Regions from separate parts of the Paraburkholderia sp. BR14312 genome, predicted to be linked through region 1. Evidence: predicted binding sites of a transcription regulator. Region 1 holds the regulator's gene; the other holds the start of a gene.
The links. The regulator LexA, encoded in region 1, represses DNA repair genes until DNA is damaged. The targets are predictions, from matches to a motif close to ACTGTATNNNNATACAGT.
Positions count from the first base shown of each region.

Region 2: a site for LexA is predicted at 996-1,013, ahead of dinB (DNA polymerase IV). Genes of this name have one in related genera too.

Region 1 is NZ_JBFPKI010000007.1:288,541-295,200, reverse strand. It holds gene AB3X98_RS21460 (permease) at 1-920, shown strand, start outside; gene AB3X98_RS21455 (hypothetical protein) at 1,025-1,447, shown strand; gene AB3X98_RS21450 (ABC transporter permease) at 1,466-2,302, opposite strand; gene nodI (nodulation factor ABC transporter ATP-binding protein NodI) at 2,346-3,260, opposite strand; gene AB3X98_RS21440 (universal stress protein) at 3,582-4,052, shown strand; gene AB3X98_RS21435 (DUF2939 domain-containing protein) at 4,114-4,797, opposite strand; gene AB3X98_RS21430 (hypothetical protein) at 4,894-5,271, opposite strand; gene lexA (transcriptional repressor LexA) at 5,336-5,986, opposite strand; gene AB3X98_RS21420 (sulfate ABC transporter substrate-binding protein) at 6,280-6,660, shown strand, end outside.
Region 2 is NZ_JBFPKI010000015.1:129,364-136,023, forward strand. It holds gene dinB (DNA polymerase IV) at 1-874, opposite strand, end outside; gene AB3X98_RS34660 (enoyl-CoA hydratase-related protein) at 1,518-2,294, shown strand; gene AB3X98_RS34665 (MarR family winged helix-turn-helix transcriptional regulator) at 2,326-2,760, opposite strand; partial or broken gene AB3X98_RS34670 (AraC family transcriptional regulator) at 2,859-3,062, opposite strand; gene AB3X98_RS34675 (porin) at 3,247-4,413, opposite strand; gene AB3X98_RS34680 (MMPL family transporter) at 4,955-6,660, opposite strand, start outside.

The DNA.
Region 1 (6,660 bases):
GCAAATCGATCCTGATGGGCGGCGCGGCCACCGCCCCCGATCCCTCGTTCTCCGCCGCGCTCGATTACGCCTACGCCTATGGCAAGGCGATCTGGCAGGCCATGGTGCTCGGCCTGCTGCTCGGTTCCGGCGTGCAGGCGCTCCTGCCCGTGCAATGGGTCGCGCGCGTGCTTGGCCGACGCGGCTTCGGCAGCGTCGCGGCGGGCAGCCTGCTCGCCGTGCCCGGCATGATGTGCACCTGCTGCGCCGCGCCCGTGGTCGTGGGCCTGCGCGCGCGCAATGCGTCGGCTGGTGGCGCGATTGCGTTCTGGCTCGGCAACTCCGTGCTCAATCCCGCGACGCTCGTGTTCATGGGCTTCGTGCTCGGCTGGCAGTGGAGTGCGCTGCGTCTCACGCTGGGCCTGCTGATGGTGTTCGGCCTCGGCTGGGTCTGCAACCGGCTCGTGACGCCCGAGGAATCGCGTGCCGCCGACGATCGCCTCGCGCAACTCGCCCAGCAGCAGGCCGAAGGCGGCAACGTCTTCGTGCGCTGGGCGCGCATCTTTGCGCGCATGGCCGTGCGGCTGGTGCCGGAATACATCGTGCTGGTGCTGTTGCTTGGCGCCGCTCGCGCATGGCTGTTCCCGCATATCGGCCCGGAAATCACGAGCGGCCTTGGCTGGATCGTCACGTTCGCCGTGGTCGGCATGCTGTTCGTGATTCCTACGGCCGGCGAGGTGCCGATCATCCAGGCGATGCTGGCGCTCGGCATGGGTGTGGGTCCCGCGGGCGCGCTGCTGATGACGCTGCCGCCCGTGAGCGTGCCGTCGTTCGCGATGCTGGCGGGCTCGTTCCGGCCGCGCATGCTCGCGGTCGTGGGCACGACGGTGGTGTTCTTCGGCATCGCCGCCGGGGTCGCGGCGGTGGCGCTAGGCTTCTAGGGACGCCGGGACGAGGCAGGCGCCATGCGTTCAGCGTTGGCATTCTTGTAATACGCGGGCGGTTCGCCGTCCGCCACGGAGCGGGCCGCGGCCCGAAAACCAGCATGGCAAAGCAAAAAACCAATCCGAAACTCGAGCAGGCGCTCACGCGCGGCGATCTCGCCATTCGCCAGGCCAATTCGGCACGTGCCACGGCGGTGCTTCGTGCACTCGGCAAGATGATCGTCGAGGCTTCGGCCACCATCGGCGTCGAGGCGGATACTTCGATCCCCGACGGCGATCGCATCTACGACCCGGCCGACGGTCTCTGGCCGCAGTCGCTGCTGGTCTCGCTCGATGGCCCGGTGGAGGAGTCGGATCCCGAAGAGATCCGCACGGTGCGCTTGCTCGCCCAGACCCAATCGACGATGTTCCGCGTGGAATGGCATCGCGCCGACGGCAAGGTCGGCCGCCAGGAAGGCGGCCCGTTCGCGACGGTCGCGTTTATTTCGGACGTCGATATTCCCTGGGGCGACGACGAGGACTGAACGCCGCGCTATGGGGTGTCAGCGCATCATGCGCCGGCGGAACAGCACGGATGCGATCGCGAAGGGCACCACTACGTAGATCGCGAGTACGAGCAGGTGCAGGCCGGCCTGCTCGACAGGCCGGTCGAGCATGGCGGGGCGGATCAACGCAACGGCATGCGCGAGCGGTAGCATCAACGTGATGTGCTGCGCGGCGGCGGGCAGTTGCGCGATCGGAAAGAACACGCCGGAGAGCAGCAGCATCGGCGTGAGCACGAGCGTCTGATAGAACATGAAGAAGTCGTAGGACGGTGCGAGCGCGGTGACGATCATCGCGCAGCTCGCGAACGCGAGGCCCGCGAGCGCGATCACGGGCAGCGCGAGCAGCATGGAAGGAAAGCTCGCGTAGCCGAGCAGGCCCGCCACCACCATGATCGCCACGCCCGATAGCATCGACTTGCTCGCGGCCCACATCACCTCGCCGAGCACCACGTCGCCGAGCGTGAGCGGCGTGTGCATGATCGCTTCCCAAGTGCGCTGCACGTGCATACGCGAGAAGCCCGAGTACATCGACTCGAAGCTCGCCGACATCATCACCGAAGACGACACCGTGCCTGCCGCGAGAAACGCGATGTACGAGACGCCGTCGACGTGCCCGACCATCAGCCCGAGCCCGAAGCCCAGACCGAAGAGATAGATCATCGGATCGGCGAGATTGCCGAACATCGACGCGAGGGCGAGCTTGCGCCAGACCAGATAGTTGCGCCGCCATACGGCCATCCAGTGCGTCGCGTTCGAAGGCAGCGCAGCGCGCGGCTCGCGCACGCTCGCATGTTCGGGGCGCGAGGGCGTCGGGTTGTTGGTGCGTGTCTGCATGGTGTCCTTGGCGATTCGTACGCGGGCGTTGATCCTGCCGCCGTTAATCCTGCATCTCGCGGCCCGTGAGCCGCAGGAACACGTCTTCGAGATTCGCGGGCCGGTGCAGATAGCGCAAATCAGAGCGATGGCGCAGCTTCGCATGGACAGGCGCAGGGTCGTCGACATAACAGAACAGCGTCTCGCCGCTGATCTCGGTGCGCTTCGCGTCGGCCGCAAGTTCATCGCGCAACGCGACCGGGTCCGGTCCGTACACCTCGATCACATCGCAGCCGATCTCCGATTCGATCAGCGCCTTGGGTGCGCCCTCGGCGATCTTGCGGCCTTCCTCGATCACGCAGACCCGATTGCAAAGCCGTTCGGCCTCCTCCATGAAATGCGTGGTGAGGAGAATCGTTTTGCCGCGCGCGAGCAGCGAGCGCAGCCGCTCCCAGATCAGATGCCGTGCCTGTGGATCGAGGCCCGTAGTGGGCTCGTCCATCACAAGCACGTCCGGGTCGTTCACGAGCGCGCGCGCGAGTGTGAGACGTCGACGCATGCCGCCTGAGAGTTCGCCCACGCGTGCGTCGGCCTTGCTTTCGAGGCGCGCGAATTCGAGCAACGGCGCGACGAGCTCGCGCGTTTCGCGCGCGGACAAGCCGAAGTAGCGGCCGAACACGAGCAGGTTCTCGCGCACGGTGAAGTCGGGGTCGAGATTGTCGAACTGCGGCACCACCCCCACGCGCTGGCGGGCGTGGCGCGCGCGCGCCGGCACCGGCTCGCCGCACAGGCTGATGCGACCCGCATCGGGCGAAACGATGCCGAGCAGCATGCGCAGTGTCGTGGTTTTTCCCGCGCCGTTCGGGCCGAGCAGTCCGAAGCACTCGCCGGGAACGACGTCGAACGACAGGCCGTTGACGACCGTCCTGTCTCCATAATGTTTGATGACCTGCTCGAATTCGATGGCGGGTGCGGGCATGGACCGGTTGAACGTGAGTCGATCGGGCATCGCGCGAGTCGCTCGAAGTACCGAACGAAAAATCGCACGAAACGAGGCGGCCCATTTTAGTGCATTGCTGCGCGGCGGGTCGGGCGTCGCTCACAAGTGTTTTGACGATGCACGAGGTAAATGCATGTCGCGGCAAGCATCCAGCACTGTGCAAGATGCATGCGCCGATTGGGACGCGCCTGGCGTTTTTCGATGCACACCTGGCGTTTTCCAGCCCTTGCGTGTGGAATTGCGGCGCACCATCATGAGAATCGCACAGCCTGCAAATCACGCGGGCGGGGAGAAGCGATCATGGCGAGCTATAAAAAAATTCTGCTCTGTTACGACGGCTCGCGCGAAGGCCGCAAGGCGCTGCGGTGCGGCGCCGATCTTGCACTCGATCTGCAGGCCGAGACGCACTTGCTCTCGGTCGTCGACATGCGTTCGACGATCGCCCAGAGCGCCGGCCTGTTGACCGACGTGGCCTGCGGCCGCTTCGAGGAAACGGCGCGCGAGATTCTTCAGGAAGGCGTGGACTGGCTAACTGAGCGCGGCGTGCGCGCTCAGGGGCATTTCGCGTTCGGTCATCCGATCGACGAAATCGCGAATCTGGCCAACGAGCTGAATGCCGACCTCGTGGTGGTGGGCCACCGCTGCCGCACAGGGCTCTCGCGTTGGTGGATGGGCGCCGGCAACACGCCGCTGCTCGACCGCGTTTCGTGCAGCATTCTCGTGGCGTGTTCGTCGGCGGCTGAGGAAAAGCAGCAGCAAGCCGCCGCGTAGGGGATCGAGCGGGCCGGCTCGCCTGGAACCGGCCTGTTAGCGCTGCCACTGCCGATCTGTCTCAGTTCGAGACGTTTCCTTCGCTTAGCTCGACCGCCGAGAGCTTCCACGAGAAGAGCCCGTGACGCTGCAGGATGGCGGCGTAGTGCTCGCCCGTACTGCCGCGGTCCCACGTGAGCGCGAACTCATTGAGGCCGCGATAGCCCGCCGTGGTCACCGGCCGCGCCTCGGGCGCGGGGGTGCCGGATACGGCCGGGGCCGGTGGCGCGGCGGAGGCGGGTGCCGATTGCGGCGGCTCTGCCGATTGCGCGGATGGCGCGCCGGATTCCGCTGGCGGCGGCGCGTGTGGCCGGTCGCCGGGCTTGCCCGTCGGCGGCATGCCATCGAGCAGGGCGGCCACGCCTTCCGGTGTGGCGTAGGCATCCACGAGCGGACTAATCAGTGCCGCGCCAATTACGGCGCCGAGGATCAGCAACGGATTGCTGCTGTGCTGCCCCTCGACGCGCCGGTGCAGCATCTCGCCCACCTGCTGTTTCAGGCTCAGGCGCAGCGCAGGGTAATCGACGTATTCGTTGAGCGCGACGGCGTCACGCGCGTCGGCCGCGGCTTTCATGTGTTTCACCGCGATATAGGGCGACGCATAGGCGTAGCCGATCGCGGCAACGACCATTGCGACGGCGACCGTGATCGCAACGGGCTTTTTCCAGCCTTGGGTCTTGCGCGGGGTAGAGAGAGATTCCGTCATCGGCATAGGGCAAATCGTTTAAACACGGTGTTGACCGCAAACCGGGCCAAACGATCCCGCCCGTAACCTCTTCTCACATTTGGGCAGCGTTGCTGCTTACTTCGCGAGTGCCGCGGGCAGGTCGCTGTGCTGCTCGGCGATGCAGCGGTCGATTGCGCGGCAAACCGCGTCGACCGTGCCGACTAGGATGAGCCGCGACGGACCCTGATAGACGCGCACGGGCGCGCGGCGCATGGGCTGTTCGGTGTTGAGCGTGCTGTTGAGCGACACGCGCGCAAACGCCGGCTGTGCCGAGGGCAGCACGGGCAGGTCGGCTGCGCTGGCCGCCACCATCTCAGGCGAGTCTTCGAAGAGCGAGCCGCTCAGTGCGGCAGCCGAATCGCGGACTTCGCGGACCGCGCACGAGGCGATTCCACGGAGATGGCGAAGGCGGCCGAATTGGCGGAAGGGCAGCAGGCGGGCAAGACGTTCCATGACTCTCTCCAGGTATGCGCAGATGGTGCGCAAACAATGTGCAAACCGCGCTCAGACGGATTCCTTAGAATTCGGTGGGGCGGATCAGCCCGACCGCGATGCCTTCGAGCGCGAATTCCGCGCTGCCGGCCTCGACGAAAATATTGTCGTAATCGGGGTTCTCGGCGATCAGCTCGAGCCCGTTCGGACGGCGCTTCAGGCGCTTGACGGTCACGTCGTCGCCGAGGCGCGCCACGATGATCTGGCCGTCTTTCGCTTCGGCCTTTTTCTGCACGGCGAGCAGGTCGCCGTCGAGGATGCCGGCGTCGCGCATGGAAAGGCCGCGCACCTTCAACAGGTAGTCGGGGCGGCTCGAGAAGAGCGCCGGGTCGCACATGTAGTTCTGCGAGATGTGCTCCTGCGCGAGGATCGGGCTACCCGCAGCGACGCGGCCGACGAGCGGCAGCGAGAGCTGCATGATGCTCGGGTGCGGGAGCGTGAACTGGTGCGGCAGGTCGTCGGGCCCCGGCACGAGGCGGATGCCGCGCGAGGCGCCCGCAGCCAGTTCGATCACGCCCTTGCGCGCCAGCGCACGCAGATGCTCCTCCGCGGAGTTGGCGGAGCTGAAGCCGAGTTCCGCCGCGATCTCGGCGCGCGTGGGCGGAAAGCCCGTGCGCTCGATGGCCCGGCGAACCAGATCGAAAACCTGCTGCTGTCGTGCGGTGAGTTTGGTCATGGCGCCACTGTATGTTTGAACAGGTAACTGTATTTTTATACAGTACTCGCCACTTTTCAAGTGTTACTTGAAGTTCATCGACTGAACGTTGCCATCAGGCCGTTTTCCCGTGTTTGCGCGGATGAAACCGCGCTCTAACAGCGACTTCCTCTGTCCTTACCACTTTTGCGTATTAAAAAATAAGAAAACATCATTTTTAATAATGTAAGGGGATCGCTAGACTGGCCTCCATCGTTAGCTGCGGTTTCATCAATGAGCGCAAACGAGCACACACGAGAACGGAGAACAGATAGATGGGCACGACACATACGGGGCGCGCGGGCTGGCTGAAAACACTGGCGGCAAAACTGGTCATCGGCGTTGCGCCGCTCGTCGGCGTCACGGCGATGGCGGCTATGGTGCCGCTGGCCGCTCACGCGGATACATCGCTGCTCAACGTCTCCTACGATCCGACGCGCGAGCTGTACCAGGACATCAACGAAGCCTTCATCAAGCAGTGGAAGGCGAAGACGGGCGAAACGCTCACCATCAAACAGTCGCATGGCGGCTCGGGCGCACAGGCGCGCTCGGTGCTCGACGGTCTGCAGGCCGACGTCGCGACGCTCGCGCTGGCATGGGACATCGACGCGCTCGCCAACAAGGGCATCGTCGCGAAGGACTGGCAAAAGCGCCTG
Region 2 (6,660 bases), on a different contig from region 1:
CGCATAGGCGGGTAAACGCTGCGCCCAGTTCCTGTCGATGCCGCACCGCGTGCAGATCGCGCTCGAATGTGGTTTCGCGACTCATCGAGACGGGCTCGCTATACGTCACCACCGGCCTGTCATCTAGTCCGTGTGAAACTCTGCGAAGCCACGCCCCGTAGCTTCGTCCGAAGTTTTCGATGAGCCAGTGCTCGTCGCGCGCAGCGATCTCACCGATGGTCGTGATTCCAAAAGACGCAAGCTTGGCGGCCGCCTTGGGGCCAACGCCGTTGATCTTGTTTGCGGCCATTGGCCAAATCCTGGATTGCACGTCCTCCGGCGTCAGGATTGTGATTCCGTCCGGCTTTTGCATATCGGAGCACAGCTTGGCGAGCAGCTTGTTTGGCGCGATACCGACGGAGCATGTGAGATTGGTTGCTTCGAAGACGGCGGATTTCAACTTGCGCGCGATTGCCTCCGAATCGCCATTCGTGAGTGAAACGTCTGCGTAGACCTCGTCGATTCCAACGTCTTCCATGTTCGAACTGATTGACCGGACGGCATCCTTGAACAGTCGCGAGTACGTTCGGTAGAGGTCGAAATTCACTGGAAGGAGAATCGCATCTGGCGCTAACCGGGCGGCTTTCATGGCGGGCATTCCGGAATGAACGCCGAGCGCGCGAGCCTCGTAGGTCGCGGTCGTCAGGACACCTCTGCCCACATAGTCGCGCAGGCGCGAGAATTCGCGAGTGCCGTCCGGCTTCGTTCGGGGCGTATCCGAGCGACGGCCAGCAACCACCATGGCTTGGCCTCGTAGCTCCGGATACTGCGAAAGTTCACACGACGCAAAGAATGCGTCCATGTCGATGTGGGCTATGCGCCGATCATCTGGCATGCCTTGGTACTCAAAAATAGCTCTCGATGGCTCCGCGCGACCGGCGCGCTACTCATCATCGGGTATGGCGGCAGGAGCAGCGGGACGACGGCACCGTGCGTCCTGTGGAAAATTGAATGGAACTGTACATTTATACAGTCACTTTGTCAGGATACTGGAGCTGATTCGGAGATATTTTTTTGAGTGCGGAGATGTTCGCAAACGGCTCCTCCGCGGACGCCGCCGCTCTGACTGTGGCATCCAGGAAAAAGCCCGCCAATGCGGCGGGCTGTTGCGAACAGGCTGGTGGAGCAGCCTGTCATGTTTCAGTCCTGGCGCGGGTGCAAACGCCGGTAGACGCTCCAGATCGCCACGGCGACGATCACGACGACAGCGGTGAGAATAAGCATGTTCAGTCCTCCGGTTGCTTGTCTGTTTGGTAATGCTTCAATGCTACGGAGCTTGGGTGCGCGCGAGGAGTGGCGCGACGTCGCGAATGGAATACCTGGTCGAATTCTGGTCCGCTACGAATTTTCGCCTTCAAACGTCTTCAGGAGCGAGGGTTCGCGAGCAGGCCCCGAATTACATGGCATCGACCGTCCGGTTTACTTTGCATGCGAACTACCTATATACTTCGCATGCAAACTAAATTTCAGGAGAGCACATGAGCGCGGAGATTCACGTCGAACAAGCCGACGGCATTCTGACGATTACGCTGGCCCGACCGGACAAGAAGAATGCATTGACGAACGAGATGTATGGCGCGCTGGCAGACATCATCGAGAATGCGGAGCACGACAGCGATGTCCGCGTATTGCTGCTGCAAGGGGACGGAGACATGTTCACCGCGGGCAACGATGTGGGCGAGTTCGCAGCCATTGCATCGGGGAAGGGGCCCAGTGAGCGACACGTGCATCGCTTTTTGCACGCCCTGGCGAAGTCGAGCGTGTCCATCATCGCGGCGGTTCAGGGCAAGGCGGTCGGTATTGGCACGACGCTTCTACTGCACTGCGACTACGTCCTGCTCGCGCCAGACGCAGAACTGATCACGCCGTTCGTCAATCTCGCGCTCGTCCCCGAGGCGGCGTCCAGCTACCTGCTTCCGCTGCGCGTCGGCCACGTGCGGGCGTTCGAGATGTTTGCGCTGGGCGAGCCGCTCGACGCGCAAACCGCTGTCGCGTGGGGTCTCGCCAACAAGGTCTGCGCAAAGGATCAACTACGCGACGACGCACGCAGGATGGCGGAAAGAATCGCCGCCAAGCCGGCCGGTTCACTGAGCGCCATGAAAAAGCTGATGCGCGAAGCCGAAACCCTGGTTGCGCAAATGGACAGCGAGAGCGCGAAGTTTCAGGAGCGGCTGACGAGCGCCGAGGCAAGAGAGGCATTCGCGGCCTTTGCCGAGAAGCGCAAGCCGGACTTCGCGAAGGTTGCCCGGCACTAGCCAGTGCCTTGCTGGCCGGCCACGGTCGAGGTTACGCGTCGCCGTCTTCGGCGAGCGGAAACCTGGTCTGCAGGCTGGTCAGCCACCGCGCTACGACGTCGATCTCCGCTTCCGTAAATCCTTCGGTCAATCGGGCGTTCAAGTCTTTCATGCGAAGCTTCGACTTTTGGCGCGCGGTACGTCCTGCTTGCGTCAACCACAGGCGCGACACCCGGCCATCGGTCTCGTCAGCCCGACGTTCGATCAACCCTGCCTTTTCGGTCCGGTCAGCGAGACCGCTCATGCCTGGTGCGCCCAGATCCAGCGCAGCAGCGGCTTCGCTCATGAGTGCGCCGTTGCGATCACCCAAAAAAAACAGCAGCCCGGCCTGGGCTGCTGTGACGCCGCCTCCGGCCGCGCGCGTTTGCGACCACCGTTGCAGCCGGCGCTGTCCGACGTTCAATAGATAGACGAGGCGATGTTTCATTTCCGCGCAGATAACATTGTGCGATTTAGTTCGCGTGCGAATTATATCATGCGGTGATCGACCCTTTCGAAAGGGCGCGAAGACGTTCAATGGCTTGCGGCCGTCGCGACAATCCCACTGGCCACGAACGGCTGATTGAGCACGGGTACACCCGCCTCTTGGACCCACGGCGTGGTGGTGAGGTCCGTGCATGCGGGAACGCCTTGCAGCAGGCCCAGCTTCGCGAGTATCGGCGTGGCGGAGCACTGTGCTCCGAGCAGCTGGCGCGTTGGGTCGAGCCGGAGTTGAGACATCAGCGCAGCATGGACTGGCGACGGCGGCTATTGAACGGCGCGCGGGATGACGAAATGCGTCTGGCAGGGCCGATCATGAATGAAAAAACACCCCAAAGATTGGATCGACGTCCAACTCTTGGGGTGCAATTCACTAGCCAGGATTTCTTTGTCGGGGCAATGCGTCCACGCCCCCGAGCTTCTGAACCTGCTATTAGAACCGGTGGTACATGCCAATGTTGGCTTGAACCTGGTTGCCGCCCGACGCCGTGTTGCCGAAGTCGGCAGCCGAAGCCTGAGCGCCCTGAGCATGAACGTAGGCACCCATGACGTATACCGACGTGAGCTTCGACAGCGCGTACGTAGCACCCAGCGAGGCCTGGTTGATCGAAGCCATCGTGCGGCCTTCAGCGGCTTGCGCAGGCGTGGCTGCCGAACCGTAGACGTACGTGTACCCAGCAGCCAGCGACAGCGCCGGGGTTGCCTGGTACTGCAGAAGGGCGCCCACTACGTTGAAGTGGATCGACGCCTGGCCGTCGTTGCCCTCGTATTGAGCGTTCGAGTACCGAAGGCCAGCCGTGTACCGGCCAAACTCGTATTGGCCAGCGATTTGAGCGATGCCCGCGCTCTTGAACGCATTGCCACCGTAGTAGCCCGAGCTCGGATAGCCCAGCGCACCACCGAACGACGGTTGTGCCGTTGCGTTCTGCCAGCCGTTCTCACCCTGGTTTGCAGCATGGAAGTAGCCGCCAGCGACCGTCAGACCACCTTGAGCGTAGTCCGCAGCCACCGACCACGATTGACCCGAACCCATCGCACCGGCAACGCCGCCGAACGAGTACGCGCCTTCAGCCTGGAAGCCGTGGAAAATCGGCGAAATGTACTTGACGGCGTTGTTCTGGTTCGTCGTATTGTCGTTGTTGTCCACGTCGCCCGGGGTCGAGAATGTCGACGCCGAAACGGCGTCGCCGGTCAGGCCCTGAACCATTTCCGTTACGGCGTCGATCTGGCGACCCATACGCAGGGTACCGTACTGGTCCGACGTGAGGCCTACATAGGCCTGGCGGTTGAACAGCGAACGCGAGGAACCGATGGGGCCCTGGCCGCCGATGCCACCGCTGGCAATGTTGAAACCGTTTTCGAGCTTGAAGACCGCCTTGAGGCCGCCGCCGAGGTCTTCCTGACCCTGGAGGCCCCACTTGTTCGAACCCGAGGCGCCGCCAACGAGGCCGACCAGCGAGTGGCCACCGACGTTCGAGGTGTAGCTGATACCTGCGTCCAGCATGCCGTACAGGGTGACCGACGACTGTGCCATTGCTGCCGAGGATGCGGCGAAAGCGGCAACAGCGGTAACCGTTGCCTTGATGGTGATGTTCTTCATCTGTAATTCAGTGTCCCTGAGTATCTTTTGGATTGGTTTATTCGTTACTGCGCGCCGGAGGATACGGCACGTCCTGCAAACTCACGAAACGAAAAAAAAAGACTGTCGCGAAAACGTAACAAAAGGCCCAATGCCTTGTGCGGCGGGCGATCGATGGACTTCGTGCCAGATCGGCAACAGCGGATGGTGGGCGCTTTCCGGAGGCGACAGGGTTCGACGTCCGGCCGAAACATTCTGTGACCCTATCTTGTACGAGAATCAGCGGTCCCTGGAGATCAAACATCGCGCAGTACGCTGACGAACGGAGTCTTCCTCCTGACAGTTTGACTGCTGCGTTCAGCGGCCGTAACGACGAGCGCATTCAGAGCGACTTCGTGAGTGGCATACGGAGTGGGGTGCATGGCACACCCACGCTGTTTATCAACGGTCATCTCTACGGCGGAGAGCACGACGCCCGAAGCTTGCTCGAAGCGTTGCAGGGTGCAGGGAAACGCTAGCGATCGTAACGATGCCAGGTTTCAAGTTCCGCACAGGCGCGGTATCAGTCTGCTGACGCCAGCGTTTTGAACTGTGCGGCGCGAGGCCGTCCCATCAGCACGGGCTGAAATACCACCGCGCCAATCAGTGTAGACACCAGCGACAACGCGAGCAGAGCACCCAGACTCGATGTCCCGGGATGATGTGAGAACCACAAGCTACCGAACGCTGCGCCCGTTGTCGCTGCGCTGAACACAACCGCATAAGTCAGGCTGGATTCCAGCAGCCGTGTTGCGCCACCTCGCCAGGCGATCACATAGTAGATCTTGAATGCGACGCCTACGCCAAGCATGAGGGGCAACGCGATGATGTTCGCGAAGTTCAACTGCAGATCGAGCGCTACAGACAATTCGAGTGTCAAAAGCGCGGAAACGAGCAACGGCACAACGGTTCGAAGGATGTCGTCGACCCGGCGCAGCGCGATCCACAAGATGACGACGATCGCTACCAGGGCGTATCCGCTCGCCTGAAGGAATGCCTTGATGACGAGGTTAGCTGAGTACAGGATCGAGATCGGACCGCCGATCGCATTCGGTTCCGCAGAACTCACTGCGTTGGCGAAGCTTCTCAACATCGCGTCATCATTGGGGTCGATACCGCTCGGGACGCGGGGAGAGATTTCGACGATTGCCTTGCCGTCGGCGGCGACCCAGTCTCTTGCGATCCCGGGCGGTAAATTGGCGCGGGTGATCCCGGCAGGATCGAGAAGCGCAACCAATCGCGCGAGCGCGATCTTCAACGGTGCCGTCATCGCATGGTCGGCGCGATCGCGTGTCGTGCTCGGCGCGTCGGCCAGACGGGTCAGCACGTGTGACAGTCGCGTCGCCTCGGCGGCGCCGGGCCCGGGGTGATCCTCTGCGGCAAGCGAGAGCTGGTGCGCCGCACGACGCAAGGCGTCGACGCGAACGGCGTCGCTTGCCGGCGGCGCGGGCGCCTGCGCCAGGACGGGGTCCAATACACGGGCAGCGTCTGCAATTGCGGCGAGTTTCTCTGCCTGGTCAGTCGGAATGAAAGTGGTGAGCGTGACCGTTCTGCCCACCTGCGGCAGCGTTGACAAGCGGGCGGCGATCGCATCGGCTTCGCTCAAGGAATTCGCCATGACGCGCACATTGTTGATGCCAATTTCGGGCGAGTCTTTCAGTGCGAGCAGGGTTGCCATCGATTCCGTGCGTGGATCCTTGAGATGCAGTGGATTGAAATCGAAGCGCAGGTGCAGCAGCAAGGGCGACGCGCCGAGAATGGCAACCGCCGCCACGGCCAACATGGCTTTGCGATGCCTGTCGAGGAAGTCGTCGGTTCCGGCAAGCCGCCTGAAGCCCGGCGACACTTTTTCGTCTCCTGGCCGCAGCACGCTGATGAGCGCGGGCAAGAGCGCCACACTGGTGAAATAGGCGACGATCATTCCCACTCCGGCGATCTTGCCCAGTTCCGACACGCCGCGATAAGCAGTCGGAATAAACGAAAAGAAGCTAACGGCGACGGCAATCGCGGCGAGGGACAGGCGACCGCCTAGTGTATTTGCCGTACTCATCAATGAGACGGGGATACGACTGTCCTTGTAGTGCTCTTCCCGATATCTCACGGTGAATTGCACACCGAAGTCGACGCCCAGGCCGACGAATAGCACCATGAACGCGACTGAGATCATGTTGAAGGCGTTCACCATCACCAGTCCCAAAGCTGCAGTGATGAGCAACCCGACGACGAGGC